DNA from 2 places in the Shewanella sp. SNU WT4 genome. Region 1 is predicted to be linked to the other one. Evidence: predicted binding sites of a transcription regulator. Region 1 holds the regulator's gene; the other holds the start of a gene.
What was found. The regulator ArgR, encoded in region 1, controls arginine synthesis, uptake and breakdown. The targets are predictions, from matches to a motif close to ANTGAATANNTATTCANT.
Positions count from the first base shown of each region.

Region 1 (14,853 bases):
GGTTATGAGAATTTAGCCACGTATGTGTTTCAATATGTCTCTGATGAACAGTTAGAGCATGCAGCCTTAGGGGCCGTCGTGATTGTGTTAGTAGGTTTATTGCCGTTATTTTTATTGAATCGTTCCATGGAGCAACAATGACCAGCTTGCCGCCGCCACTGCATTTTCCTCTTAAAGAAGAGTTAGCGCTGACAGTCAGTGACTTAAGCTGCGCATATCAAGACCATAAGGTATTAAATCAATTAGGGCTCAGCTTAGAACGTGGGCAAATCCTCGCGTTATTGGGCCCAAGTGGCTGCGGTAAAACCACCTTGCTGCGCGCCATTGCCGGACTGCAACCGATAAGCGCTGGCACTTTAGTGTTAGCGGGCAAAACCTTGTGTAGTAGCGATGTCTTTGTGCCCGCTGAAAAACGCGGCATGGGCATGATATTTCAAGATTATGCCTTATTCCCGCACTTAACTGTGGCGCAAAATATAGTCTTTGGGCTAAAGGGCAAATCCGCTCACGAGCAAAGGCAAGTGACTGAAGAGATGCTTGCTTTAGTCAGGCTTGACGGTTTAGGCCATAGATTTCCGCATCAATTATCGGGCGGGCAGCAGCAAAGAGTCGCCATTGCTCGCGCCTTAGCGTATGAGCCAAGCTTGTTATTACTTGATGAGCCGTTTTCGAATATTGATGCGCAGGTGCGCCACTCACTGATGATGGAAATGCGCGATATTTTAAAAGCGCGGCAAGTCAGTGCCATTTTCGTGACCCACAGTAAAGAAGAAGCCTTTGTTTTTGCTGACCAATTAGCGATTTTAACCTCAGGTAAAATTTTGCAGCAAGGCAAAGCTGAGACCCTGTATGCGCGGCCTGCTAGTCAATACGTGGCGGATTATTTGGGCGCGGCCAATTATCTCGATGCTAAGGTCATATCGACTCATGAGGTGATGACAGCCTTAGGTAAGGTTTCAAGCCCAGAAGCCTTAACTCAGGCTATTGGGTTTGAGGGGCGTTTATTATTGCGCCCTGAATATATAGGTTTGCAGCCCAACCCCAATGGCGCCGCGCACATAGTATCGCGCCAGTTTTTAGGCTATGGCTGTGAATACCGTTTGCACTGGAATAGCGAGTTACTGATTGCGCGCAGTCAGCAAGAATTTCAATGTGGAGAGCAGGTCGATATCAGCGTATTAGTTCATCCATTAGTGATTTTTGAAAGTGCGCTAGTGTAAAACAGATCAACTTGTCATTTTTTAGGCACTTGCAGTTATTGCATCGCAGATGTTAGTTTGAACTGATAGGCAGCGCTGAGTCGGAAAGGGTCAGGCTCATCTCAGTGTGAACGCCTAAAGGATGATCAAGGGTTAATGATGGTGTGTGCCAGAGTTCACACTTTTCTCGGCTAGTTTGATCTTTATACTGCGTGCATAGTCAAAGTTATTGATAATAATAAAAAAGTAACTTTGATAGGAATGCAATGACCATGGATAACCAGCTTATGCCTCGTGAGCAGCTTGGGATTTGTGCCGAAGGTAATCTGCATAGCATCTATTTGATGCTTAATGCCAAAGAGGGCGCTGAGCCCGCGTTAAAAGCAAGCTTAGCTACAGTGGCTCAGCATCTGTTTGAAAGTTCAGATACTCATAGTGATTGTGCCTTTAATGGCTTTGTTGCAATAGGAGCCAATTACTGGGATAGCTTGTATCCCTTAGCTCGTCCTGCCCAATTAGCACCATTTCCAGCGATGAGCGCCACTCATATTGAAGCGCCTGCGGTTGAATATGATTTGTTCGTGCATTTACGCTGCGATCGCTACGATGTACTGCATCAAATTGCTAACGAATGCTGCCAAATGTTAGATGGGCTAGTGGACATTAGTGATGAAGAGCGCGGCTTTAGATATCAAGATAGCCGTGACTTAACCGGCTTTGTCGATGGCACCGAAAACCCTAAAGGTCAACACAGACAGCAAGTGGCTTTAGTGGGCGCTGCTGATAGTGAGTTTAAAGGTGGCAGTTATATCCATGTGCAAAAATATGCGCATATGTTGCCTAAATGGCAGCGCTTAGCGATTAAAAAACAAGAAGATATTATTGGTCGCACTAAGCAAGACAACATTGAATATGCCAGTGCCGATAAGCCATTAACTAGCCATATTAAACGGGTTAATCTGAAAGATGCTGACGGTAATAGTTTAGAAATTTTACGCCAAAGCATGCCTTATGGCTCAATGACTAACCAAGGTTTGATGTTTATTTCTGTGTGCTGTAATCCAAGTCACTTTGAATTGATGCTGCGTAGCATGATCCATGGTGACGGTCATGGCCATCACGATCACTTACTGCACTTTACCCGTGCAGTCACAGGTTCAGCGTTCTTCGCGCCGTCATTAGATTTCATGCTAAGAGATCTTGATTGAACCTAGGCTGATGTTTTAGAGACAAAAACGCACCATTAGGTGCGTTTTTTATCTAAGGATGCAGGTGTTATTCGCAGTTATTATTCGCAATAGTTAAACAAAGAACGCACAGTTTCTAACGTAGCATCAATGTGCTTGATATTGGATGGACTAATAAAGATGGTGTCATCCCCTGCAATAGTGCCGAGGATACCTTCAGACTTGCCCATGGAGTCCAGCAGTCGCGCAATTAATTGCGCCGCGCCAGGGCTAGTTTTCACCACTATCATGGCTTGATTATGATCAACATCTAGCACTAAGTTTTTAAGTGGGCTACCTGCGGTTGGCACGCCAAGCTCAGCAGGCAAGCAATACACCATTTCTTGCTTAGCATTGCGAGTACGAACAGCGCCAAACTTGCTGAGCATACGCGATACTTTAGACTGGTTTATGTTGGTAAAACCTTCAGCTTGCAAGGCATGTACAATTTCGCTTTGTGAACCAAATCTTTCTTCTTTTAAGACGGCTTTGAAAGTACGAACTAAATCATCTTGATGCTTTGAGGTCGACATATAGGCTCTATTATATTCATGAAAACTATTCCATTTTGAATATAAGGCGGCTATGAGTCAACATAATTGCGATTTTTGTGAATAAAAATTCACTGTGAAATTCCTGTTTATATTTTTGTTTTATTCGACAAATTCAATTTGTTATCAACTTACAACCTCCGACTAACGGATAATTGCTATTCTGTTGACGATGAAGTAATGTTGGCGCAACAAGGAATTGGATGTATGTCACAAATATCTTAAAGATACGGAGATTATTATGAAAGTAGCTGTTCTTGGTGCCGCCGGTGGTATTGGTCAAGCCCTAGCTTTACTGTTAAAAACTCAGTTGCCCGCAGGTTCTTCCCTCTCTTTATATGATATTGCTCCTGTGACCCCAGGTGTTGCCGTGGATTTAAGTCATATCCCAACAGCAGTCACGGTCAAAGGTTTTGCTGGTGAAGATCCAACGCCAGCCTTAGTGGGCGCTGATATCGTATTAATCTCTGCTGGTGTGGCGCGTAAGCCTGGCATGGATAGATCGGATTTATTTAATATCAATGCTGGCATAGTGCGTAATCTCATTGAAAAAGTGGCGATTACTGCACCAACAGCCTTGATTGGCATCATCACTAACCCAGTTAACACTACCGTTGCCATTGCCGCTGAAGTGCTGAAAAAAGCGGGCGTGTATGATAAGAAACGTCTGTTTGGTATTACCACCCTTGATGTTATTCGCGCCGAAACCTTCGTGGCTGAAGCTAAAGGTCTTAATGTCGCTGACGTTAAAGTTAATGTGATTGGCGGTCATAGCGGCGTGACTATTCTGCCGTTATTGTCGCAAATTGAAGGTGTGAAATTTAGCGATGCTGAAATTGCTAGCATGACACAACGCATTCAAAACGCTGGTACTGAAGTGGTTGAAGCTAAGGCCGGTGGCGGCAGCGCGACTTTGTCTATGGGGCAAGCCGCATTCCGTTTCTGCCAGTCTTTAGTCAAAGGCTTAAATGGCGAAGCGAATGTGATTGAATGCGCTTACGTCGATGGCGGAAGTGAGCATGCACAGTTTTTTGCTCAGCCAATTTTACTTGGCAAACACGGCATTGAAAAAATACTGCCTTATGGCGAAGTCAGTAGCTATGAAGCTCAGGCTCGTGATGCCATGTTAGATACTTTAAAAGCTGATATCGTATTAGGTGTTGAGTTCGTAAAGTAATAGATTCGCTTTACTAAAGCGCCTACGGGCGCTTTTTTTTTGTGTGCAAAAGCCTAAACATTGTTTAAGTAATAAGTTAGCGTCATTGCGTTTAGGGTAAAAGAACATTATTTATGGAGTATTAAGTGTATGAATCAACAGACATCACTACCAATTCATCAAGCAATTATTAAGATCACTAACCTGCGCCTTCGCACTTACATTGGCTTTAATCCCGATGAAATGGATAAGCAGCAAGATGTGATTATTAATATTGAAATTCATTATCCCGTCGGTGAATCCTTTATTAGCGATGATGTTAGCCACGCGCTTAACTATAAAGTCATTACTAAAAAGATTATTCAACACGTTGAAATGGGTAAGTTTAAGTTGCTAGAAAGACTGACTGCCGATGTCTTGCAGCTTTGCTGTGAGCCTGCGCAAGTGACATTTGCGCGCGTAACGATAGATAAACCCCATGCTCTTAGGTTTGCAGATTCAGTGTCTTTGACCTTAGAGTTTAGCCGTTAGACCTGATAACAAGATGGTGTCATTGATTTAGGTTGAATTCACACAATTCATAGTAAGAATTGCCACAACTGCTATGCTCTATTTACTAATAGCCATTGATGTTCTTCAGATTCGCACTCGTTGATAATCTTGAATATCAAATCAGGGATGAAACATAATGTTTAATAAAGCATTAAAAGCGCAGCTCGCGGACGCAGAAATCAGGTTGCAAGAGACGGAGTCGTTAATTCAGGCCATTAAAGACAGTGTCGCTTGTATCGAATTTACCCAAGATGGCACAATTTTAGATGCAAACTCTCATTTTTTAGGCGTCGCAGGTTATACCTTGGATGAAGTTCGGGGTAAGCATCATCAAATATTTTGTACTCTTCAATATCGCAACAGCCCTCAGTATCGCCAATTTTGGACGGATTTAGCCTCTGGTCGTCCACAATCGGGAACCTTCCAGCGTTTGAATAAAAAAGGCGATGATGTTTGGTTAGAGGCCACCTATTTTCCTATCCGAGTTAACGGCATTGTTCACAAAATCATGAAAATCGCTTCCGATGTGACGGTTAAACATCAGCAGGCGGCATCGCAAGCAGCAGTGTTTGATGCGTTAAACCGCTCGCAAGCTGTGATTGAATTTACTCCTGAAGGTAAGACATTGGCGGCTAACAATAATTTTTTAACTGCTATGGGTTATAGCCGCGAGCAAATTATTGGGCAACATCATAAGATGTTCTGTTTTGATAAGTTTTATCAGGATAATCCCAATTTTTGGAATGAACTAAAAAATGGTCAATTTAAGACAGGTCAATTTGAACGCAAATTAGCATCTGGCCAAAGTATCTGGTTAGAAGCCACTTACAATCCGGTTGTTGATAAGTTTGGTAAAGTCTGTAAAGTCATTAAATTTGCCTCAGATATCACCAATAAGATCAATCAGGATAACGCAGTGCGTGATGCCGCAGGCATTGCTTATACCTCCTCGGAAGAAACTGCCAGAATTGCGTTGCAAGGCGCAAGCTTGTTAAAAGCTACGGTTGAAACCTCCAATGTGATTGTTGCTCAAGTGAATAAAACCACAGTGTCTATCAATCAACTCAATGAGCAATCAAAAAGCATTGAAGCGATAGTCTCCACCATTAGCGCCATTGCTGAGCAAACCAATTTATTGGCATTAAATGCGGCGATTGAAGCGGCGCGGGCGGGCGATCAAGGTCGCGGCTTTGCTGTGGTGGCTGATGAGGTGCGGCAATTAGCCGCGCGTACCAGTCAATCGACCGATCAAATTGCTGCAGTTGTGAGTGAAAACCGTGCATTAACGGCAAGCGCGAATGAATTAATGAATAAAGTGGCGCATACGGCTGAAAGCGGTAAGCAGCAAATTAGCGAAGTTGTGGCGGTAATGGATGAAATTAAACGCGGCGCTGATAATGTCTCTAAAACTGTCTCTAATTTAAATATTGGCTAGGCTCCTGATTGAGTCTACCCAGTTAATGATTAACTAAGCTCGCCATTACCCACCTTATTGGTGGGTTTTTTATTGGCACAAGCTTAGGTTTTGTAGCTTAATAGCACTTAGGTGTTAATGTTTGGCCAAAGGGAGTGAGTATGAGTTTATTAAATGCCTTAATGGGCAATGCCAGTGCCGTAGATTTAGTGGAATTAGACACTGAACTTAGGCCAATTCTGGCCGATAGTGAAACAATAGCACTGGCTTATAAGATGGTGCGCGACTTGTTTATCTTTACGAACAAGCGTTTAATCTTAATTGATAAACAAGGCGTTACCGGTAAAAAGGTGAGTTATCAATCTATCCCTTATAAGTCGATTACCTTTTTTGAGGTGGAAACCGCAGGCCGATTTGATTTGGACTCTGAACTAAAATTGTGGATTTCTGGGCAAAAAGAGCCATTAATTAAAGAGTTAAAGCGCGGCACTGATGTGGTTGAAATTCAGCGCACCATAGCTAATTTTGTACTTTAAGCGCTTGAGTTTTGACTAACTAAATCATAAAAAAACGCGACTTAACGTCGCGTTTTTTATGGCTAAAATCGCACTCGCATTAATCTTGGCTGTGAGCAGTTTTATGGTGCTCTCTGCTTGGCTCTTTGTGATCATGCATCTTGGTCTTGTGATGCTTATGTTCATCATGCTCATGCTCATGCTCATGACGATGCGGATGAGTTTGCTCGGGATGCTTGTGTCCTACAGCGTCGCCGCCATGTTGAGTGTGTGGATGGCTTTGCTCGTGCTCACGATAGTCATGATGATCTTTATCATGTTGATGTTGCAGGCCATCACCATAACGGCGCTCCATCTTTTCATGCTCAAATTCAGCAGTGTGTTGAACGCCATGGTTAGTTTGCTGATGCGTGCCTTGCTTGTGGTCATGCTTACTCATAATAACAATCCTTAAATAACCTATGGCTTAAGGCTACGCTTAACTAGTTTACAAAGCGTGATCTAGATCAAGTTAGGTGCAGGCATAAATTAAGCCTAAGCCATCTGCGGTTCATTATTGTGAGGCTATAGCTTAGGTTGCCCATTAGTGGTCACTCAAGCTTTTGATTTTATTAACAACTGCGACTAAGCCATTGGTTCTTGATGGACTTAGTTGCTGACTTAACCCCAATTGTTCAAAACAGGCGCTGGCATCAAAGGCCGCAATTTGCGCCGCTGTTTTGCCTTGTACGCCGTTTAGCACTAGTGCGATTAATCCTTTAATGATGCGAGCGTCGCTGTCGATTAAGAAGTAATGCTGTTGTTCGATAGCAAGGTGATAGAGCCACACTTGGCTTTCGCAGCCTTGAACTTGGGCGCTGTCAACTCGCCATTGGCCATCAAGGCTAGGTAATTGCTTACCGAGTTGCATCAATAAGCGGTATTTATCTTGCCACTGTTGGTGCAAAGCTAATTGGCTCACGGCTTGCCCAAGTGCGGCGGTATTCCATTGAAATAGCCCAGGGGCTGGCATTATCATCCCAATATCTCCAATACTTGCGCCATGGCGTCTAAAAATTGCTGAATGTCAGCTTCTGTGGTGTAAATGCCAATAGATACGCGGCAGCATCCACTTAAGCCTAAGCTGCGAATTAAGGGTTCGGCGCAGTGATGGCCGCAGCGAATAGCAATATTCATTTGATCTAATAACATACCAACATCTTGATGATGCTCATTATTGATATTAAATGCGACGACGGCTAGGTTATCGCTATGAGCACCATATAAGGTGATGTTGGGGAAGGCGCTAAGACCTGTCTGTAGCCTGTGCAATAGTGCCTGTTCACAGGCTTGCCAGTTATTTGGCAGAGCCTTGATAAAATCTATGGCGCCGCCAAGGCCAATGACTTCGGCAATCGGCGGTGTGCCGGCTTCTAGCCTATGGGGGAGCGCGGCAAATTCACTGTGCTCAAAACTCACTGAGGCTATCATCTCGCCGCCAGTCATCATGGGCGCGAGCGTATCCAGTGCTTGATAGCGGCCATACAGAATGCCAACGCCAGTCGGGCCATACATTTTATGGCCGGAGAATAAGTAAAAATCACAATCGATAGCTGTAACATCGACAGGCATATGGGCAATGGCCTGCGCGCCATCGACAACCGTTAAGGCGCCATGCGCTTTGGCTTGCTGGCAGAGGTTTTGAATGGGACTTACTGTACCCAATACGTTAGAGACATGGCTTAGCACTACGATTTTGACTTGATGCTCAGTTAATAGCTGCGCATAGGCGGCGTTATCAACACGCAGGTTAGCATCTAAGCCTATGGCGATTAACTTTGCGCCAGTGCGTTTGGCCAATTGTTGCCAAGGCACAATGTTGGCGTGATGGTTAGCGCTATCAATTAATATGGTATCAGCGGCCGTCAGTAAATCAGTTAAACCAAAGGCCAGCATATTGGCGCCCATAGTCGTGCCTGAGGTAAAGATAATTTCTTCACGGCGCTTAGCATTAATAAAGACTTTGGCTTTATCTCTTACGCTTTCAAAATCTTGAGTGGCGCTCGCGGATAATTGATGGGCAGCGCGATGCACATTGGCATTATGCTGACTGTAGTAATTATCCATTAAGCGAATGACATTGCGCGGCTTTTGACTGGTAGCTGCAGTATCTAAATAACAAATAGGTTGGTTATTTAGCAGGGGAAATTGACTGCGAAGATCGCTTTGCCAGCTAAAGTCTGACTCAAGTCGTGTCGGCATAATTGTTAGAAACCAAGAGCATGAAAAGGGCCTCGGGATCTTCAAGGATCTCGAGGCCTATTGCAAGCAGGGATTTATGGGCAAGGCACGGGATATTGCTTGGCAAGCTCATTGAGGGCGAGCTTGATTTCAGGGCTTAAGGCGAGCGATAGACTATCTATGTTTTCACTGAGCTGGGCTAAATTGGTGGCGCCAATAATATTACTGCCCACAAAGGACTGCTGATTGACAAAGGCAAGGGCAAGTTGCGCTGGGCTCAGTTGATGCTGATGGGCTAAATCAACATAAGCTTGAGTGGCATCGAGGGCTTGCTGATTGTTTGAATAGCGATTAAAGCGCTTAAACACAGTCATGCGTGCGCCTTCAGGCCATTGGTTATGGCAATATTTGCCGCTTAAGGCACCAAATGCCATGGGCGAGTAAGCTAGCAGTGGCAAGGATTCACGATGACAAATTTCGCTCATACCAATTTCAAAGCTGCGATTGAGTAAGTTATAAGGATTTTGCACTGAAACAATGCGCGGCAAGCTATGCTTTTCAGCCAATTGCAGAAATTTCATCAAGCCCCAAGGTGTCTCATTTGACACCCCGATATAGCGAATTTTACCGAGGCGGATCATTTCTGCTAAGGCTTCAAGGGTCTCAAGGATGGGAGTAAAGTGCTCGTTTTCCTGCGCCTCATAATGTAATTGGCCAAAGAAGTTAGTATTGCGATCGGGCCAATGTAGCTGATAGAGATCAATGCAATCAATGCCTAAGCGCTGTAATGAGCCATCAACCGCTTGCTGGATATTATTCCAATCTAGCGCCATGTTCGGCCGGATATAGTCACTCTTGCCACCTGGGGCTGAAATTTTAGTGGCAATAATCAACTGATCGCGGTTACCTCGCTCCTTGAGATAACGCCCTAAAATACGCTCGGTTTCACCTTGTGTTTCGTGCTTAGGCGGCACCGGATACATTTCTGCGGTATCGATAAAATTGATGCCTTTACCTATGGCAAAGTCCAGTTGTGAGTAGGCTTCGGCTTGAGTGTTTTGTTCGCCCCAGGTCATAGTTCCAAGGCAAAGTTTGCTGACATTAAGAGAAGAATGGGGCAGGCGATAATATTCCATTGGCACACCTTTAACTAAATGATCTCTGTGAATTTCAGGCTAACAGGACAAGACACATCTGCCTAGTCTTGCCTGTTTATATGCCTAAAACTTAAACAGCTGTCGTTATGACCAGTCAAAGCGAATTCATTAGAGTTGCTTTAACATAGCCAATTCACAGGAGTTATGGCCAGTATTGCCTTTCGCGGCGCATAAAGATTCAAACCCAAGGGATTGATACAGGGCTATGGCTTCCGTTAAGCGGGCGGTGGTTTCAAGGTAACATTGCTGATAACCCGCATCCTTTGCAAATTGTAAGGCGTGCTGGGCTAAACGCCGCGCCAAGCCGCGCCCGCGCAGACTGGGTAAAAAGTACATTTTTTGCAGCTCACATATTTTATCAGTGGGATTGCTACCTGCTAGCGGCGCTATGCCGCCACCGCCGAGTAACTTGCCCTGATAACTTATGACCCAATACCCACTGCCACTGGCTTGATACACAGCTGCCAAGCTATCCAAAGTGACATCCGCTACGGCAAAGCCTTGGTCGGCGCCTAAGCCATATTCAGCGGATACTTGGCGAATGATACTAGCAATGGCCTGATTATCTTTAGGTTCAATCTCTCGTAATTCAAACCCTTGTTGTAATTGGCTTTGACGAATAGCTTTATGTAAGCGCGTTATATGTTCTTGTTGCTGCTGCCATTGCTGCGCTGTGAACTGAGCTTGAATTAAGGCGAAGCGCTTATCCACTTGGCTTTGATAATCTAAATATTGCAGCCTTCCTGCTGGAGTTATCACGGCCATGCGCGCGCGGCCATCACGGCTAGAATCTAGCATGTTAAGCCAGCCGTGCTGCGCTAGCAGCTTGAGTTGGCGACTGGCATTAGATTTATCCACCTTAAATAGTTGGGCTAAAGCACTGACGCCAAGGGCTTGCTGGTTAAGCTGTTTGAGATATTGAAACTGTAACCAGTTAAGCGCATGGGGCTCTATTTGCGTGAGTTGAGCGAGGCTATCTTGCAGTTGCATCACAGTGGTTAACATTCCTTGTTCTGTGGCTGTCATAAATTAGTATCTCGCAGGATGTAATAACGGCGCCATGGCTAAAATAATGGCTTGCACGTAATTGCTTTGACGGCTCGCTACCCCATTGGTGAGTAGCCCTATAGCGCCGCCTGCTTGCTTAACATTGACGGTATTAAACATGGCATCCATGACATCACCTAGCTCCTCACCTGCAACTAAGGCGTCATAGACTTGTGTTGGCAAGGGCAGGCTAGCGCTACGATTGACGCTGAAGGTATCTTGGTGGGCTATCACTATATAAGCAAAGGTGGCCGGTCCATCTTCAAACATATCGACGCCGCCTTCCATGGCAAGAAAATAATCTGCCTTGGCATGAGCTTGACAAAATTTGACGCGATTAAGGGCTCCGAGGCGCGTTTCACTGGCCGTCATAGGTTGGTCATTAACCCCGGATGGGGCATAAAGTCCCTGGCATTCAATGTGAACATCTGGAAATAGCTCACTGAAAGCTTGCTGCGCTGCGGCAATTTTCACCGGATTCAGTGAGCCCACTGTGATGGAGATAAGTTGACTTGCCATCTAAAAAGTTACCTTACATTATTTTTTATGCGATTGTTTAATGCTTTGTTTGAATATTGTTGCGCTTTAGGTATCTTGCTTATGACATTGTGCCATAGCGCTTAGCTATCCCCAAGTGCTCATCAAGGCCAAGCCTAACTTAGACTTAGCCCCAAAGAGTCGCGAGTGCAGCTCAGTTGCTAAGCGCCAGCACGCTGAGTAAACGGCAGCATTTATGCTAACAAAGCTCACTGTCAATGGAGTGCGCCCTGTCGCCATTAGGTCGCACGGGTAACCAAATAAGGATAATAATAATGAAATTCAACAGACTCATACTCGCCATGATGGGAGTGACTAGCTCACTCTTATTGGCTGGCTGTAATAGCGATAGCAATGATGCTGTCGGACCTGAAGTCGCCGAGGTGCCAATTTTTGCGCCAGACGGTAAGCTCAGCGCCAGCATAAAGCGCACAACTTACGGTGTGCCCCATATTCAAGCCGATAATTTGCAAAGTTTGGCTTATGGCAGTGCTTATGTGCAGGCGCAAGATAACTTGTGTATCTTGGCCGATGGTTTTATTAAAGCTAACTCTGAGCGTTCACTCTATTTTGGTCCGCACGCCTCACTTGATTTCACCACAGGTATGCCAACGAGTGAAGATAACGGCAACTTGATTTCTGACTTTGGTTATAAAGCTTTAAAAGTCCGATCAATGGCCGAAGCTAAATGGCCAACCATGACTGATAAGTCTAAAGCGTTAATCATGGGCTTTGTGTCTGGCTATAACCAATATTTGGCGGATATCACTTCCGGTAAAGAAAGTCAGCCAGAACCATTTTGCGCTGGCAAACCTTGGGTTAAGCCCATTAGTGAAGTCGATTTCCTCACTTATATATTCTCGATCACCGCATTACCGGGCGCGGCTAACTTCTTAGATTTAATTTTTTACGCCAACCCTGGCGATGGTGATGAATACTTACCGCGTATTGCTGGACCTGCGCCGGCTAATGAACAGTTAGCTACTGCGCGCCAGCAATTTACCACTGAGCTCGAGGGCAAACTGCTAGCCCATGGCAATAACATCACCTTACCTGAAAAAAATCCAAGAGATTTAGGCTCTAACGGTTGGGGCCTTGGCCGCGATAAAACTGAAAGTGGCCGCGGCATGGTGCTTGGTAATCCGCATTTTCCGCACACAGGTAATTTACGTTTTTGGCAATCTCATACCACTATTCCTGGCCATTTAGACATGATGGGCGGCTCATTAGTCGGTATGCCTGGGCTTATTAACATTGGTTTTAATAAAGATTTAGCCTGGACTCATACCTTCTCAACGTCTGAGCATTTTGTGGTGTATAACTTGGAGCTTAAATCTGGCGATCGCATGAGCTATCTCTTTGATGGCGCATTAAAACCTATCAGCAAAGAAACGGTCAGCATTAAGGTTAATGCTGGGCGTGCGGGGATTTTAGTGGCTGAGAAGGATATTTATCTCACCGCCAAAGGACCTATGCTAGAAGCGCCAGCATCAGTCGCGCCATTTGGTTGGACTGATACTCAAGCCTTTATGGTTCAAGATGTTAACTCAGGCAATAGCGATCCGTTAGATCAATGGTTCGCCATGAATATGGCCACTAACTTGGATGAATTTACCCAAGCCATGAAAGACTATGATGGCTTAATTTTCAATAATACTATGTATGCCGATAAAGAAGGTAATGCCTTCTATATTGATGACTCTGCAGTGCCTGGTTTGTCTGAGGCCGCCGTTGTGCTGTTAAAAACCTCACCTGATATCAATGCAGCAAAAGCCAAGGCGGGCTTTACCATTTTGCCGGGTAACACTTCTATGTTTGCCTTCGATGGGCCAACAGCTTATCAATATGCGCCGAAAATGCTGCGCAGTGACTTTGTGCAGAACTCTAACGACTCTTTTTGGATGACTAACCCGAGTGAGCCATTAGTCTATTTCTCACCTATGTATGGCAATCTTAATAAGGCGTTATCGCTGCGTACTCGCATGGGACTGAGCTTGCTGCAAACGGGTGGCGGCAGTGATGGCAAATTTAATTTAGATGAACTTGAACAAGCCATGCTAGGTAATCACATCTATTTGATGGACTTAGTTGGTAGCGATTTGATTGCTCATTGCCAAGCGCAAGGCAGTACGCCCGTTGCCGTATCCGCCACTCAACAAGTGGATATTAGCGCGGCATGTGCGGCGCTTACGCAGTGGAATGGTCGCCAAGATACCGACAGCATAGGCGGCGCACTTATTCGTGAGTTTGCGCATTTGTTTGATCAAACAAAGCACTTAACCAGCGTGTTTGATGCCACTAATCCTGTGACTACGCCAAACACCTTAAGCAAGGATGGCAGCGCGTTAGTAACCTTAGCGCGCGCAAGTTTGAATTTGGAAGCGGCAGGCTTTACTGTGGCAGCGCCTCTTGGGGATGTACAATTTGTTGAGCGCTCATTGCCTAATGGTTTGCCTAGCGGGCAGCGTTTACCATGGCCTGGCAGTCATCATGTAGAAGGCGGCTTTAACGTGTTCTCTACCCGCTTAAGTGGGGATGACACCTTAATACCTCAGCATACCTATCCAAGTTCAGTGGATGCGTTAACCAAAAAGCCTCTTGCCTCTGGTCTAACCGCTGAAGGTTATCCCATTCGTTATGGTTCGAGTTGGATTTTCTTGGTTAACTTTACCGATGAGGGGCCTGAGGCTCGTGGGATTTTGACTTATTCGCAGTCGAGTAACATTCAGCGCGCGGAATTTGCCGATCAGACTGAGCGTTATAGTCGCGGTGAAGGCTTAAGACCGCTGTTATTCACCCCAGCGGAGATTGAAGCCAACCTAATTTCTAGCATGACGTTAACTAACAAATAATAGGTTGCGAGTGGTTGAGCAAATGCCGCAGTCTAGACTGCGGCATTTGACATTTATATCTTATTAAGTGATTGTAATTTAATGATTTAATTTTTTTTGGAGTTAGCAGGGTTGTAAAATGTGAGGTTAGTTGTTAAATATTAACAGTTTCGATAGTGATGCAGATCTCACTAGTTAAACACCTCTTTGGTGCTCGTCACAAAATGACTGTATTTGTGATCCGCAAAGGTTTTTGCTAGGGGCGATTTTTTTGAGTAAGATTGCTCGCAAGTCATTTAGGTAATCCTGATGTTGCTGTTGATCGTTGTTTTTGTGGATTTAACGCTGCGCCTTTGAAATAAAATGACGTCAAATTGGCGATCTAGATCTCAATATCGGTTTAATCTGAAATTTCATGACTTAAATTAGCGATTCCACATGTTTTTTG
Region 1 covers NZ_CP041151.1:3,587,585-3,602,437, reverse strand. The annotation lists gene FJQ87_RS16365 (iron ABC transporter permease) at 1-141, shown strand, start outside; gene FJQ87_RS16360 (ABC transporter ATP-binding protein) at 138-1,220, shown strand; gene FJQ87_RS16355 (Dyp-type peroxidase) at 1,472-2,407, shown strand; gene argR (transcriptional regulator ArgR) at 2,488-2,958, opposite strand; gene mdh (malate dehydrogenase) at 3,218-4,153, shown strand; gene folX (dihydroneopterin triphosphate 2'-epimerase) at 4,307-4,663, shown strand; gene FJQ87_RS18990 (PAS domain-containing methyl-accepting chemotaxis protein) at 4,821-6,119, shown strand; gene FJQ87_RS16330 (PH domain-containing protein) at 6,260-6,634, shown strand; gene FJQ87_RS16325 (cation diffusion facilitator family transporter) at 6,714-7,052, opposite strand; gene FJQ87_RS16320 (SufE family protein) at 7,197-7,631, opposite strand; gene FJQ87_RS16315 (cysteine desulfurase) at 7,628-8,854, opposite strand; gene FJQ87_RS16310 (NADP(H)-dependent aldo-keto reductase) at 8,929-9,969, opposite strand; gene FJQ87_RS16305 (bifunctional helix-turn-helix transcriptional regulator/GNAT family N-acetyltransferase) at 10,099-11,016, opposite strand; gene yjjX (inosine/xanthosine triphosphatase) at 11,020-11,556, opposite strand; gene FJQ87_RS16295 (acylase) at 11,850-14,426, shown strand.

Region 2 (14,853 bases), 1.8 Mb from region 1:
GCGTGGACCGTGGCCATGGCCGCTTTTGTCTTCTTTCGCTATGCCCAAAGCCCAGAACTTCCCCAGTGGGCCGTTGGCAGTGGCGATCTCGCCACACTTGCCATTTATATGGGTATTATCTTTGGCTCCCTGCATTGGTTATCTAACTTAATTGCTGACTTATCAGCGATTAATCGCCTGCCCTATCTGTTTTCAGTGATCTTTAAAGGCCTGTTTTTATTACTGGGCGCCACAACCTTAGCTTATATGACCCAGTACCTAAACATGTGGGCCATTACTAATCATATGACGACCCTCAGGCAAATGCTGTCGGTGCATATTCTCTATACCCCGTCATTTCAGGCACTGATCATCTATTTAGTGGTAGTGCGCATTGGCCTCGCCTTTATTGAGCAAATGAGCTTATTAGTTGGCCCTAGGGTGTTACTCAATATTGGTTTAGGTAAGTATCATCGTCCGCGCTATGAGCAGCGACTGTTTTTATATTTAGATATGGTGGCTTCAACCACTCACGCGGAAACCTTAGGTGATTACCGCTTTAGTCGCTTAATTCAAGATAGTTTTAGCTTGTTGGCTGAAACTGTGGCTAATAATGATGCCGAAATATACAGGTATATGGGCGATGCAGTACTGATCCATTGGCCATTAAATCAAGGCATTAAGCAGGATAGAGTGATGAATATCTATTTTGACTTTAGCCAGCAACTCAATTGGCAGCGCCATTATTTTGAAGAGCATTACGGGTTTGTGCCAAAATTTAAGGCGGCGGCCCATTGTGGCCAAGTAGTGGCCGCTGTGGTTGGCGTGCATAAACAAGAGATTAGTTTCTTCTCGGATGTCATCAATACCTTAGCGCGCTTGCAAGATCAGTGTAATCCTTTAGGTCAGCGCATGCTGATTTCAGGTAATCTTGCCGAATTATTGAATATGGATGACAGCTTGTATCGCCTCAATAACTTAGGCCAAGTACAGCTTAAAGGTAAGCAACATACCACTGAAGTCTTTGGTGTCAGTAAGAAGCAATAAGGCAGTCATAATGGGAGAAAGTAAGCCGATGAGCACTGAGCCAGACGCAAATCTCGCCGCAAACCAGCCTACTGTGAGCACAGCAGCGATAAGCAAAGCGCCTATCAATGAAGCGCCTAATAGCCAGATTTGCCCTCGCTGCCAAGCCAGTAACCAGTGCGCTGTGGCCTCTGGCGCCAACATTAATGCCTGTTGGTGCCTTAATATCACTTTTCCTACCCGTCCAGCGGCAAATACTTCTGACTTAACCCTTGAACCAAATGCTGTTATTCGCCCTGACGCTTGCCTGTGCCAGACATGCGCCGAGGCGATATTACAGATTCAACACTTAGCCCGCGAAATAAAATCCTAGCCTAAGTCCTAGTCTTAGAAAAAGACTAGATATCCGCTTAACTTTAAGCAGCTTAACGGCCACCCTTTTCTAATAAACTTTGAATTTCTAAACCTAAGGTTCTAAAGGTTAAAATTCGACTGGTGGTTTGACGCCACACTAAGCCGATATCGCGATAAGGTGCTTCCCCTGGCGGGTCAAACACGCATAAATCGGTATTAGATAAGATACCTGAATCAATGGCCATTTGTGGCAAGAAAGTCGTACCTAACTTGCTATCCACCATTTGCACTAAAGTGTGCAAACTCGTCGCCGCAAATGGGTTAACCTTAGCGCTATCCCCTAACTGACAAGCGGTAATCGCATGCCCTGTGATGCAATGCTCGCTTTGCAGCAAGAAAATACTTTCATCGGGCAGTTGCTGATAATCAATAGGCACATGCACGCCTTCTTTTAAGTCGCTATGCATCACCATCTTAAACGGGTCAACCCCAACTTTCATGCTATGAAAGCCTTGGGTATCCACAGGTAATGCCAGCAGCAATAAATCAAGCTCGCCTTTGCCTAAGGCACCGAGCAACCTGTCGGTGGTATCTTCTTTCAGTAATAAAGTAAGTTCTGGGTAGTTAGTCTGACAATGGCGCACTAAGCGGCTTAATAAAAACGGCGCTATGGTCGGGATACAACCTAAACGTATGGTGCCTGTCATCGGCGCGCCTTGGTTTTGGACTAATTCGACTAAGTCATCCACATCTGTCAGTAAGTTACGGGAGCGGCGCACCACTTCTTCGCCAATGGCGGTAAACATAAACGATTTATGGTCACGCTCAATCAGTTGATGGCCTAACTGCTCTTCCAGATTTTGAATACCACTGGATAAGGTTGACTGACTCACATGGCACACCTTGGCGGCGCGATTAAAGTTTTGTTCTTGATGCAGATGTACTAGGTAATACAAATTTTTAAGGCTGGGAAGGTGTTTCATGAATTCGATTGCCTTGTGCAGTTTAAATTCAAAAGTCCTATTACTTTAGCATACTCCTAGCGCTTAGATTCAAGTGCCACCTCACAGTTATTAAACGCGCGCCCATAAAAAAAGAGGCCCTAGGCCTCTTAATCAAACAGTCGCAAGCTTAAGCTTGAGATTCAAGATAAGCCTTAAGGCTTGCCAAATCTTTAGCACTAAATTCAACTATGTTACTTAACCACACACAGTGCAGTTCAGACCATTGCTCTGATTCACCGTGTTGTAATAACTGCGCGAATTGCTGGACTCGCTTCATTCCTACCGATCCCGCGGCACCTTTAAACTTGTGGGCTTCTGCGCATAAAGTTTCCTTATCGGAAGCCTCTTGAGCTTGAATTAAATTGCCGACATATTCTGGTAATAACTGCTCAAACAACACCACACTTTTTAATAAGGTGGTTGCGCCAATGGCATTGCAATATTGTTGGAGCGTGTTTAAATCCAAAACTGTGTCTAAATCGGCTTGCGACATGTAATTGTCCTCGAAATGCTAAGCGTGAGATACATCATGATACCTCTTACCGTTAAAGGCGCAAGCCTTAAACCTTGCTAAATATGCGCCTTAAATCACAGCCAATCATCTAATCGCGGCAAGTTTTGCGCAGAATCTTTAGCAGATGGTCACTTTGTCGGCAACATGCACACAATTAAATTATCTCTTTTAAAATTAGATAATTACTAATTACAACTAAATAGAATGTATGATTATGGCGGCATTAATCACCAGTCTAATCGCTCCTTAATGCCTGCCCTTGGCCACCAAACTCTCGTAGATTATCTTCAATGGCAACCATGGCATCCCAGCGGCGACTACACCAATCGGGCGCGAGTAACATAGGGCGCTGCGCGTACGCGGCAACTCGATGATAAATAATATGTTTAGGGGTAGCGCGGATCATCTCCCCCACACTAAAGGCATAATCTTCTAGCGCCATAATGGTGAGTTTATCGCTGCGCCATGCCTTAGCCATAGTGCTGCCTTCAACTATGTGCAGCGGGTGAATCTTCAACCCATCTATGCCTAACTCCAGTACCTGCGTTAAGGTCTGCATATAATCTTGATGAGTTTCACCAGGCAAACCCAAAATCAAATGGGTACAAACCTTAATGCCAGCGCGGCGAGCGCGCGCTACAGTATCGGCATATTCTTGCCAGCCATGACCACGATTAATGCGCTTTAAGGTCTGCTCATTCGCGGTTTGCAGCCCAAGTTCGAGCCAGACTTCGAGCCCCTTGTCTTGGTAATCGGCTAATAATTCAATCACAGCATCGGGGACACAATCGGGGCGAGTACCAACAGCAAGACCAACGATATGCTCATCTTTAATGGCTTCATCGTAGCGCGCCTTTAATAAGGCGTATTCATCATAGGTACTGGTATAGGCTTGAAAGTAGGCGATGTACTTATCATTGGCGGCATCTTTATTGTTACCTAAGCCTTTAGCTTGCCTATCTCTTTGTCTAAATTTGCCTTGGCTAATTTGCTCGCTAATACCAAGGTCGGTGCCAGCTTCGTGGCTAAAAGAAGATACATTGCAAAAGGTGCAACCACCGCGGCCTAAGGTGCCATCACGGTTCGGGCAAGTGAATTTAGCATCGATAGTCAGCTTTTTAACTTTTTGACCAAAACGTGCTTTACAGGCGGCGCCATAGGTATTGATGTATGAATCTAGGCCCACAAAGCCTCCTAAAAAATCGGTTATTGTATGAGAATTTGCTGATCTTCGCAGCCGTTATCCACACAAAATGCTGAAGCTGACAACTAAATATCCTAAGGCATTGATTAACCACAGTGATAAACACTAGCTATCAAGCTAACTCTCCTATAAATCGCAGTGATTGCCCCTTGTTGTAGCGAAAAGTTTGAGATAGCGATTATTCACTGTATCTGCAATAAAACTCATTATTTCATAAATAGGCATAATTGACGCACTCACACAGCGCAACAAATAAAATCCATTTAAAACAATGACATTAATAAATTTAAGCACGTTTACGTCAACGTAAGCTTAAGTAAGAAATTTTAAGCTAATTAGATTATTATTTAACGTTTATGCATTTTTGCATTTGACCTTTGTCTAATGTCTCGATAATTTGGAGAGTCCGGGCATTGGCTAGTTAGTAGGCGACTTACATTAGCGCTGACTCCTCTCCCGCTCAGTTAAGTCGTATCAAGGGAGATTTTCGTATGAGCTTATATCATCCAAGTTTCGAGAGAGATAACTGTGGATTTGGCCTAATAGCCCAAATGGATGGCGAAGCCAGCCATAGAATTATTCGAACCGCCATTCAAGGTTTGGATAGAATGAAACACAGGGGTGGTGTGGCAGCGGATGGCGCCACCGGCGATGGCTGCGGCTTGCTGATGCAATTACCCGTCAAATTTTTCCAAGCTATTGCCGATGAGCAAGGCTGGCACTTAAGCCGCAAATTTGCGGTTGGCATGCTGTTTTTAAACCCAGACCCAGACTTGGCCGAAATGGCCAAACAAGTGATACGCAAAGAACTCGAAAAAGAAACCTTAAGTATCGCCGGTTGGCGCGATGTGCCTATCAATACCACAGCTTTAGGGGCAACAGGCCTTAAGAGCTTGCCAAACATTACCCAAGTGTTAATCAATTCGCCCATTGGCTGGCGCGAAAAAGACTTAGAGCGCCGTTTATACATGGCAAGGCGCCGCATCGAGCAGCAATTGCAGCATGACTCTGAATTTTATATCCCAAGCTTATCTGGGCAAATCATTGTTTATAAAGGGCTGATGATGCCTGCGGCCTTACCTGTGTTCTATCCAGATTTAGCCGATTTACGTTTGCAAAGCGCCATTTGTCTGTTTCATCAGCGCTTTTCAACTAACACCTCCCCAAGATGGCCACTGGCGCAACCCTTTCGCTATTTAGCTCACAATGGGGAAATCAATACCATTACTGGCAACCGCCAATGGGCAAGAGCGCGCGCCTATAAATTTAGCTCGCCATTATTGCCTGACTTACAAATGGCGGCGCCGTTTGTGAATGAAACTGGCTCAGACTCATCGTCCTTAGATAATATGCTCGATATGTTGCTCTCAGGCGGCATGGATTTATTCCGCGCTATGCGCCTGCTTATTCCACCAGCATGGCAAAGCAATCCAGAAATGGATGATGATTTAAAAGCCTTTTATGACTTTAACTCTATGCATATGGAGCCATGGGATGGCCCTGCTGGCATAGTTATGACCAATGGTCGTCACGCGGCCTGCGCGGTGGATCGCAATGGTTTACGACCATCGCGTTACGTCATCACTAAAGATAGAATTTTAACCTTGGCCTCGGAAGTGGGAATTTGGGATTACGCTCCTGATGAAGTCATAGAAAAGGGGCGCGTTGGCCCCGGTGAATTGTTAGTGCTTGATACCTTAGATGGCAAATTGTATCAATCACTTGAAATTGATAACGATCTTAAGCGTCGCCATCCTTATCGTCAGTGGATGACTAAAAACAGCCAAGTGCTCACGCCCGCCGAACAATTGCCCCAAGGCAAGCAAGGCAATAGCGAGTTTTCAGCGGCTAAATTACTGCAATATCAAAAGCTATTTGGTTATAGCCGTGAAGAGCTCGAGCAAATTGTGTGGGTGCTGGCCAGCAAAGGCGAAGAAGCCATAGGCTCTATGGGTGATGATACCCCTATGGCCGTGCTATCGACTAAGCAGCGCTCTTTATTTGATTATTTCCGCCAAAAGTTTGCTCAGGTGACTAACCCGCCAATTGACCCATTGCGGGAAAAACACGTGATGTCACTGACCACCTGTGTTGGCCGTGAGCAAAACTTATTTAATGAAACCACAGGCCATGCTTATCGCGTTATGTTTGGCTCGCCAGTTTTATTATTCAGCGATTTCAATCAACTGCTGACACTCGATAAAGCCAACTATCGCGCTGACACTTTAAATCTGTGTTATGACGCCAACGAAGGGTTAGCTCACGCCATTAAACGCATTACCGATGAAGCCGAGCGTCTGGCGCGTATGGGCACTTGCCTGCTGGTATTATCCGATAGAGCCATCGGCAGTAAATGCTTAGTGATCCCGGCCATCATGGCGGTGGGCGCTGTGCAGCAGCGCTTAGTTGATAACAGTTTGCGCTGTGATACCAACATCATTGTAGAAACCGCTACCGCCCGCGACCCACATCATTTTGCGGTATTGCTCGGCTTTGGTGCGACCGCCATTTACCCATATTTAGCTTATGAGTCGATTGCAGCGTTAGCGGCGCGCAATGGCGAGCAGCATTCAACTGGGCTAATGATCAATTTCCGCTCAGGGATTGATAAAGGCCTTAGAAAAATTATGTCCAAAATGGGCATATCCACTGTGGGTTCATATCGCTGCTCACAATTATTTGAAGCCGTTGGCCTTGCCGATGATGTGGTCGACATGTGCTTTAAAGGCGTGATTAGCCGCATTCAAGGCGCGAGTTTTAGCCATATTGAGCAAGACCAAAAACAACTGCATAAGCTTGCCTTTCAAGCCCATATGCCTCTGCCCCAAGGCGGCTTACTTAAATATGTAGAAGACGGCGAATACCACAGCTTTAATCCCGATGTCGTCACTCACTTGCAGCAAGCCTTAAATAATAAAGATGGCGAAGCCTATCAACGCTTTGTTGATGCCGTGGATAAACGCCCAGCGGCAGTACTGCGCGACTTATTAGCCTTAAGCACCAGTCAAACGCCCGTTGAGCTATCAAGCGTAGAGCCAGCCTCTAAGCTGTATCCACGCTTTGATACTGCCGCCATGAGTATTGGCGCCTTAAGCCCTGAGGCTCACGAGGCGCTGGCGGTGGCCATGAATCGTTTAGGTGGTCGCTCTAATTCTGGCGAGGGCGGCGAAGATCCGTCGCGCTTTAACAGTGAACGTAACTCAGCCATTAAACAGGTGGCATCGGGCCGCTTTGGCGTAACCGCCCATTACTTAGTCAATGCCGAAGTGCTGCAAATCAAAATCGCCCAAGGCGCAAAACCTGGTGAAGGCGGACAATTGCCAGGGGATAAAGTCAGCGTTGAAATTGCAGGCTTAAGGCACTCACGCCCAGGCGTTACCCTGATTTCACCGCCGCCGCACCATGATATTTACTCCATTGAAGATTTGGCGCAGTTAATTTTTGATTTAAAACAAATCAACCCAAGAGCCATGGTGTCAGTCAAATTAGTCTCTGAACCTGGTATTGGCACAATCGCCACCGGCGTAGCTAAAGCCTACGCCGATATGATTACTGTCTCTGGCTATGATGGCGGCACAGGCGCGAGTCCTATTTCATCGGTGAAATACGCAGGTAGCCCGTGGGAGCTAGGCTTAGCCGAAGTCCATCAATCGTTAGTGACTAATGGTCTGCGCCATAAAATTCGCCTGCAAGTCGATGGCGGTTTAAAGACCGGGCTTGATGTCGTTAAAGCCGCCATGCTCGGCGCTGAGAGCTTTGGTTTTGGCACGGCCCCTATGATAGCGCTAGGCTGCAAGTACTTACGCATTTGCCATCTAAATAACTGCGCTACCGGCATTGCTACCCAGAATAAACAGCTGCGGGATAATCACTATCACGGCTTACCGCAAAAAGTGATGAACTACTTCGAATTTATCGCAGAAGAAGTCAGAGGCTATTTAGCTCAGCTCGGCTTTACCCATTTAGAACAGTTAGTCGGGCGCTGCGACTTATTAACTATGACGGTTGGCGCTACCGCTAAACAAGCGGCCCTTGATTTATCTGCGGTGTTATATCAAGCCACGCCGCCAGCAGGCAGCGGTTTAGTGTGGCGGGAGCGCAACCCACCCGAAGATATTGGCGCATTAAATCAGCGCATTATGGCCGATTGCGAGCAGGCATTAACGGAGAAAACAGCGCTTGAGCTTAATTACACTATCGCCAATACCGACCGTTCAGTAGGCGCTACGCTCTCTGGCAACATAGCGCGCTTATATGGCCGTCAAGGCACTAAAGCTAACATTCACCTTAAATTGCAAGGCACGGCAGGGCAAAGTTTTGGGGTATGGAATAGTCAGGGCTTACACATGACCTTATGTGGTGATGCCAATGATTATGTAGGTAAAGGCATGTCTGGCGGCCAGTTAACCCTATTTCCGCCCCATGGCAGTAACTTTAAAACCGAGCGTTCTGCCATCATAGGTAACACCTGCTTATATGGCGCCACTGGCGGTAAATTATTTGCCTCCGGCACCGCTGGCGAGCGCTTTGCTGTACGTAACTCGGGCGCTATTGCGGTTGTGGAAGGGGTTGGCGATAACGCCTGTGAATACATGACCGGCGGCATAGTGCTAGTGCTGGGTAAAACTGGGGCTAACTTTGGCGCCGGCATGACAGGTGGCTTTGCTTACGTGTTTGATCAATACAATAAGTTTGATAAGCGCTTAAACCGCGAGTTAGTTGATAGCCAAGCCGTGAGCTCAAGTATTCATCAACAGCACTTAAAAGCCTTAATTCAGCAACATGTGGCCCTCACCCAGAGTGAGCATGGCGCCATGATCTTGAACGATTTTGAAAATTGGATTGATTGCTTTGTGCTGGTTAAGCCCAAAAATATCGATGCCGCCGACTTATTAACGCTGGATTCCACCAGCTCTCCTTTAGCCGTCAAAGCAGGGTAATCAGCCATGAGCAATGATTTTCAATTTATCGAAGTGCAACGTCATGATCCGGCTAAACACCCAATAGCTCGGCGCGCAAAAGAATTTATTGAGATTTATCAGCCGTTCAAAAGCAATGAAGTGGCCACTCAAGCCGATCGCTGCCTAGATTGCGGCAACCCTTATTGCGAGTGGAAATGTCCGCTGCACAACTACATTCCTAATTGGCTTAGCCTTGCCAAACAAGGTCGTATTTTTGAAGCAGCAGAACTCATGCATGAAACCAATACCTTGCCAGAAGTATGTGGCCGCGTATGCCCACAAGACAGGCTATGTGAAGGCGCATGTACCCTTAATGATGACTTTGGCGCTGTCACTATTGGTAGCGTTGAGAAATACATTACTGATACCGCAATTGCCCAAGGCTGGCGCCCTGATTTAAGCCAAGTGATTCCAAGGCCTGAGCGAGTAGCCATCATAGGCGCGGGGCCTGCGGGTTTAGGCTGCGCTGATATTCTCGCCCGTAACGGCATTAAGCCTGTGGTATTTGATAAATATCCGCAAATTGGCGGCCTACTTACCTATGGCATTCCGGCCTTTAAGCTAGATAAAAGCGTAATGGCGACGCGCCGCACTGTCATGGAAGGCATGGGTATACAATTTCGCTTAGGCGTCACCATAGGTGAAGATATAGGTTTTGATACCTTACTCAGTGAATTTGATGCTGTGTTTTTAGGTATGGGCACTTATCGCGCCATGCAAGCCGATTTACCCGGTGAACAAAGTAGCGGTGTATATCAAGCTCTGCCGTATTTGATTGGTAACACCAATCAATTGATGGGGCAGAACCACAGTGAATTTCCGTATCTTAATTTACACGGCCAAAAAGTCGTGGTGTTAGGCGGCGGCGATACCGCCATGGATTGCGTGCGCACCGCCATTCGCCAAGGCGCCAGCCAAGTGACCTGCGTCTATCGCCGCGATGAAGCTAATATGCCAGGGTCACGCAAAGAAGTGCAAAATGCCAAAGAAGAAGGCGTGACCTTTTTATTTAATCGTCAACCAACGCAAATTACCGCGCAAGCAGGCAAAGTAGTGGGATTAGAGTGCGTTGAAACTAAGCTTGGTAGCAAAGATGCCTCAGGGCGTCAGCGCCCAGAAGTTATCGCTGGCAGCGAGCAAATATTGGCAGCCGATGCTGTCATTATTGCCTTTGGTTTTCAGCCAAGCCCTGCCCCATGGTTTGCTGACTTTGCCATAGCGACCGATGACAGTGGCAAGGTAAAAGCGGCTCAAACCACTGAGATGCCATTTCAAACTAGCCATCCCAAAGTCTTTGCTGGCGGCGATATGGTGCGCGGCTCAGACTTAGTAGTGACGGCTATTGATGAGGGGCGTAAGGCTGCGCTTGGGATTTTAAGCTTTTTAAATGAAGCCTCATAACCGCCAACACTTAAAGCTCAGCGAAAATCCAACCACCAGCAGCGCCCATTGAGGCTGTTGGTGGTTATTTACTTAACAAGCACTAAGCCCCGACCTCTCCCACACCCATTCCCGCATTCCTGCATTCCTGCATGGCTACTAACGTCTCCCTCTCGCCTGAGCTATTGCTGCGCTAAAACCGCTAGCCACACTTTTTTCATCTCGCTAAAAACGCTATAGTAGCGCCTTTATCTCATTGACAAGGCAACACCATGAAAATCGGTATTATTGGCGCTATGGAGCCAGAAGTGGCGCACTTAATAGCCGCCCTCACTAACAGCGTAGCGCACACCATTGCTGGCATAGATTTCGTTGAAGGTGAACTCAATGGCAAACAAGTCATAGTGACTCGCAGCGGCATAGGTAAAGTAGCGGCCACTATCGCCACTAGCTTACTTATCGATAGATTCGCGCCTGATGCAGTTATCAATACTGGCAGCGCGGGTGGCTTTGTCGACAGCTTAGCTATTGGCGACATTGTGATTTCAAACGAAGTTCGTCATCACGATGTCGATGTGACTGCCTTTGGCTATGAAATCGGTCAAATGGCGCAGCAACCCGCCGCCTTCATCGCCGATGCTAAATTAGTGGCCGCCGCCAAAGCCGCTATTAATGAACTGGGTGAAGTAAAAGCCATTGAAGGCCTCATCACTACAGGTGACAGCTTCATTTGCGACCCTGCCCGCACTAAAGTCATGCTGCAAAACTTCCCAACCATGGCCGCTTGCGAAATGGAAGGCGCGGCCATTGCACAAACTTGTCATCAATTTAAGGTGCCATTTGTGGTCATTCGTTCACTGAGCGATAACGCCAATAATGATTCACCTGTTGATTTTGATGCCTATATTGTAAAGGCGGGTTATCACTCGGCCTTAATGGTAATGGCGTTACTTAAGCAGCTGTAAGCGCGATTATTAGTTATAAGGTCACCACTAACAGCGGCAATCACTTGAGACGATTATGGACAATCGCATCCTAGAGACGTTACTGCAGGACAGTCCACTCCTTGGTTCTTTGTCGCTGTTATTATTGACCTTAATACTTGCTTATCTGGTGCCACTGCCGCAGGCATTAGACCCAAGATATTACTGGCAGCAGCTATGCCATTTACTCGGCGCCAAGACCTGTAAACCCACCAATTCTAGGTTTCAACAAGCGCTCGCGGGCACTTTAGCCGCGCTATTGTTGATTGTGCCTTGGTGGCTAATATTAACCTTGCTGCCAATGCTCGCTTATTATCCGTGGTTTTTTGAAGGCTTACTGCTGTATATCAGCTTTATTGGCGTGCAAGTCAATCGCCAAGCGCGCCGCATTCAGGGCTTATTATTAACTGGCGAAAAAGAAACAGCCAAAATCCAGTTACAAACGATAACGAATGCCGATACTCACGCTTTATCTGTGATAGGGATCAGTAAAGCGACAATTGAAGCGCAACTAACCACGCCAGCACGCACCTTAATCACAGCTTTATGTTATTTTCCTCTTGGCGGCGTCGTCTTAGTGTTACTAGTGCGTATGATTAATGAGCTCGCTTTTTGTTGGCCCAAGCAAGACCCTAAGTATCAATTTTTTGCGCAATCTATATATACACTCGATAAATGGTTGCAGTGGCTGCCTGAACTGATTTGGCAATCGCTGGTGGCCTTGCTCTATCATCAACCCATGGCCATAAGTCAGGCGTTTGTGACCCGCAAGCAAGAGTTACCGCAAATTTTAACCTTAGGTGCGCGCAGCTTAGCCACTAGCTTAGGTGGGCCACAAATGTTTAGCGGCCAGAAAGTTGTTCGACCCAAATTGGTGTATGGCGCCGAGCCTTATGCCGCCACGATTGACATGGCTTATCGGCTAACTCGCCGCTGCCAAGGTTTTATTATGTGTTTTTGTTGCAGCTTGCCCTTGATATGGATAGCGCTGCGCTTAGCTGCCCCTGCGTAGGAATTAATATGCTTATTGATGTTGCCCCCTTATCGTTAACCACTCCCGCGTTGCTGTTCCCTGCTATTTCACTGTTATTACTGGCTTATACCAATAGATTTTTCTCATTGGCAGCCTTAATACGCAATCTGAGTAGCGGTAAAGTTCCAGTGCAAGACGCTCAAATTAAAAACTTTCGCCAACGCATCAGCTTAATTCGCCGCATGCAGGAATCTGGCGTGGTAAGTTTTGCCTTGTGCGTATTATGTATGATGATGATATATCTTGGATTTAATAAGAGTGGCTCATTAGTGTTTGGCGCCAGCTTGTTGTTATTACTTTATTCATTGATTTTATCTGTGGTTGAAATTCGTATTTCAGTGGACGCCCTTAATATCCACCTCAAGGACATGAGCCGCTAATCATGGATGCTATCAATTGGATTTATCTGTTTGATATGGCGGGAACCGCTGTGTTTGCCTTAACTGGCGCACTGGCGGCGGCGCGCCATAAAATGGACCCGTTTGGGGTTATCGTATTAGCTGCCGTAACCGCTGTGGGTGGTGGCAGTATTCGTGATGCGTTAATTGGCGCCACGCCTGTCTTTTGGCTAACCGATAGTAACTACATAGTCTGCATTTTATTAACTGTCTTACCCACCATCTTATTAGTACGCTACCCCAACAAGATTGACCCACGCCTATTACCCATAGCCGATGCGTTTGGCTTAGCCTTATTTACTATCATAGGCGTAGAAAAATCCTTAGCCTTCGGTATTTCCGGCATGGGCAGCATCATAATGGGGGTGATTACAGGTGTGGGCGGCGGCATGATCCGCGATATACTTTGCCGTAAAATCCCGCTAATCTTGCGCAGTGAAATTTATGCCACCGCCGCCATGTTAGGTGCCATTACCTATATGGGCTGTTATAGCTTAGGGCTGGATAATACCGCCACTATCACCTTAGCTATGCTAGTAACCTTAAGCATACGGTTAGCGGCGATTCATTGGCATTTGAGTCTGCCTGCATTTGATGGTCAAACTAAGAGATATTAATTGAAATTTTTCTACGCACTCTTGCTGCTTATCGCCATGCCTGTTTGGGCCAATGGTGATATGCCGCCAGAGCAACAATTAGCAGTTCAATACATAGATGCTATGTCGGCCCATGATTATGCGGCGCTAGAGAGCTTTTATGACAGGGAAACTGTTTTTCATGACCGTACTGCCAAACGCAAGTATATTGGGCAGCGGCATATTATTGATTTTTTGAAGCGTGCTCACGAAGGTGTGCTTGAATATAGATTCAACATAGAGCACATGTATAACTCGGGCTCGTTAGTAGTCATGATTGGCAGTTACCAATTTAAAGGTCCGGGAGATTTATTTGGTAAGCCGGGTAAAATCATTAATGTTGCCATCCCAGGGGTGACTACCTTAAAACTTGATATGCACCTGCGCCGAGTAAAAGAGCACCTAGATTTAATTGATTACCAAACCATGCAAGATCAATTGCAAAGCCAATAAATCCGCGCACTAGTATCACAGCCTAGATAATTGCTAGCCTTTGATGGGGAACCTTAGCGAAAAACCTGAGTCGAATCATTATCCTTGTTAGATAAAAAGCTTATCAATGAATGTATTAGCCTATATTTTCAAGCCTTTGATTTACTCAATGAGCGCCTTAAGTTTGTTATCTTTAGGTGCGCTATGGCCTGCGTATGCGACAAGTAATCCTGACGCTACCCTTAATGCTCACCCCATAGTGGTGTCCTTAGCGCTGCGCCCAGTGGCGCATTTTAATCAGCAGATAGAGCAAGCCGCGCGCCAAGGGGATAACTGGAGTCAGCACCCTAAACTCATTGCCGAGCATTTCGCTGGCAAAGCTTTTATGCCCATAGAGCTCACCATAGCCTCCCCCATCAAACCGAAAAAAGCCGCTAAAACAACCTCGCAAACAGCAGCGCATCATCAAAAACACCAGCAAACACGCAAACAAACATCAACGGTAAAGTCCGAGCAGTATTATCTTCTTAGTCGCAATGAAGCTAATGGCGCGCAGTTGTTATTAATAGTGACCTTGCAGCAACTTAATCAGGGCTGGCAATTACAAACCGCGGCACTCAGTTGGCGTTGCCAACCCCACGGCGTATTTGCTACCACGCCTTGCAAACACTCCTAATGGCAGCTTAAGCACATAAAACAGTTCATATAACACTAGATAAATAGCCATAAAAAATGCCAGCAGTGGCTGGCATTTATAAGGTTTTGATTAAGGCGAAACTCAGCTAAGTGTGTTTGCCCTATGGACCGTTAGCCTTAAGCTAATGTCACCTTGGCAAACTTGCGCTTACCTACCTGCAATACACACACAAGTGGCGCTTGCAGTAGCAGTTTAGGGTCATCAAGCTTATCGCCATCCATCTTAACTGCGCCTTGCTTAATCATGCGCATTG
Region 2 covers NZ_CP041151.1:1,290,857-1,305,709, reverse strand. The annotation lists gene FJQ87_RS05965 (adenylate/guanylate cyclase domain-containing protein) at 16-1,026, shown strand; gene FJQ87_RS05960 (cysteine-rich CWC family protein) at 1,037-1,378, shown strand; gene oxyR (hydrogen peroxide-inducible genes transcriptional activator OxyR) at 1,431-2,342, opposite strand; gene FJQ87_RS05950 (Hpt domain-containing protein) at 2,491-2,856, opposite strand; gene FJQ87_RS05945 (TIGR01212 family radical SAM protein) at 3,113-4,063, opposite strand; gene gltB (glutamate synthase large subunit) at 4,573-9,021, shown strand; gene FJQ87_RS05935 (FAD-dependent oxidoreductase) at 9,028-10,443, shown strand; gene mtnN (5'-methylthioadenosine/S-adenosylhomocysteine nucleosidase) at 10,695-11,387, shown strand; gene FJQ87_RS05925 (cobalamin biosynthesis protein) at 11,443-12,417, shown strand; gene FJQ87_RS05920 (DUF2721 domain-containing protein) at 12,426-12,818, shown strand; gene FJQ87_RS05915 (trimeric intracellular cation channel family protein) at 12,821-13,453, shown strand; gene FJQ87_RS05910 (nuclear transport factor 2 family protein) at 13,490-13,924, shown strand; gene FJQ87_RS05905 (hypothetical protein) at 14,031-14,579, shown strand; gene tyrS (tyrosine--tRNA ligase) at 14,717-14,853, opposite strand, start outside.
Region 2: the regulator ArgR is predicted to act here: its motif matches at 4,290-4,307, upstream of gltB (glutamate synthase large subunit).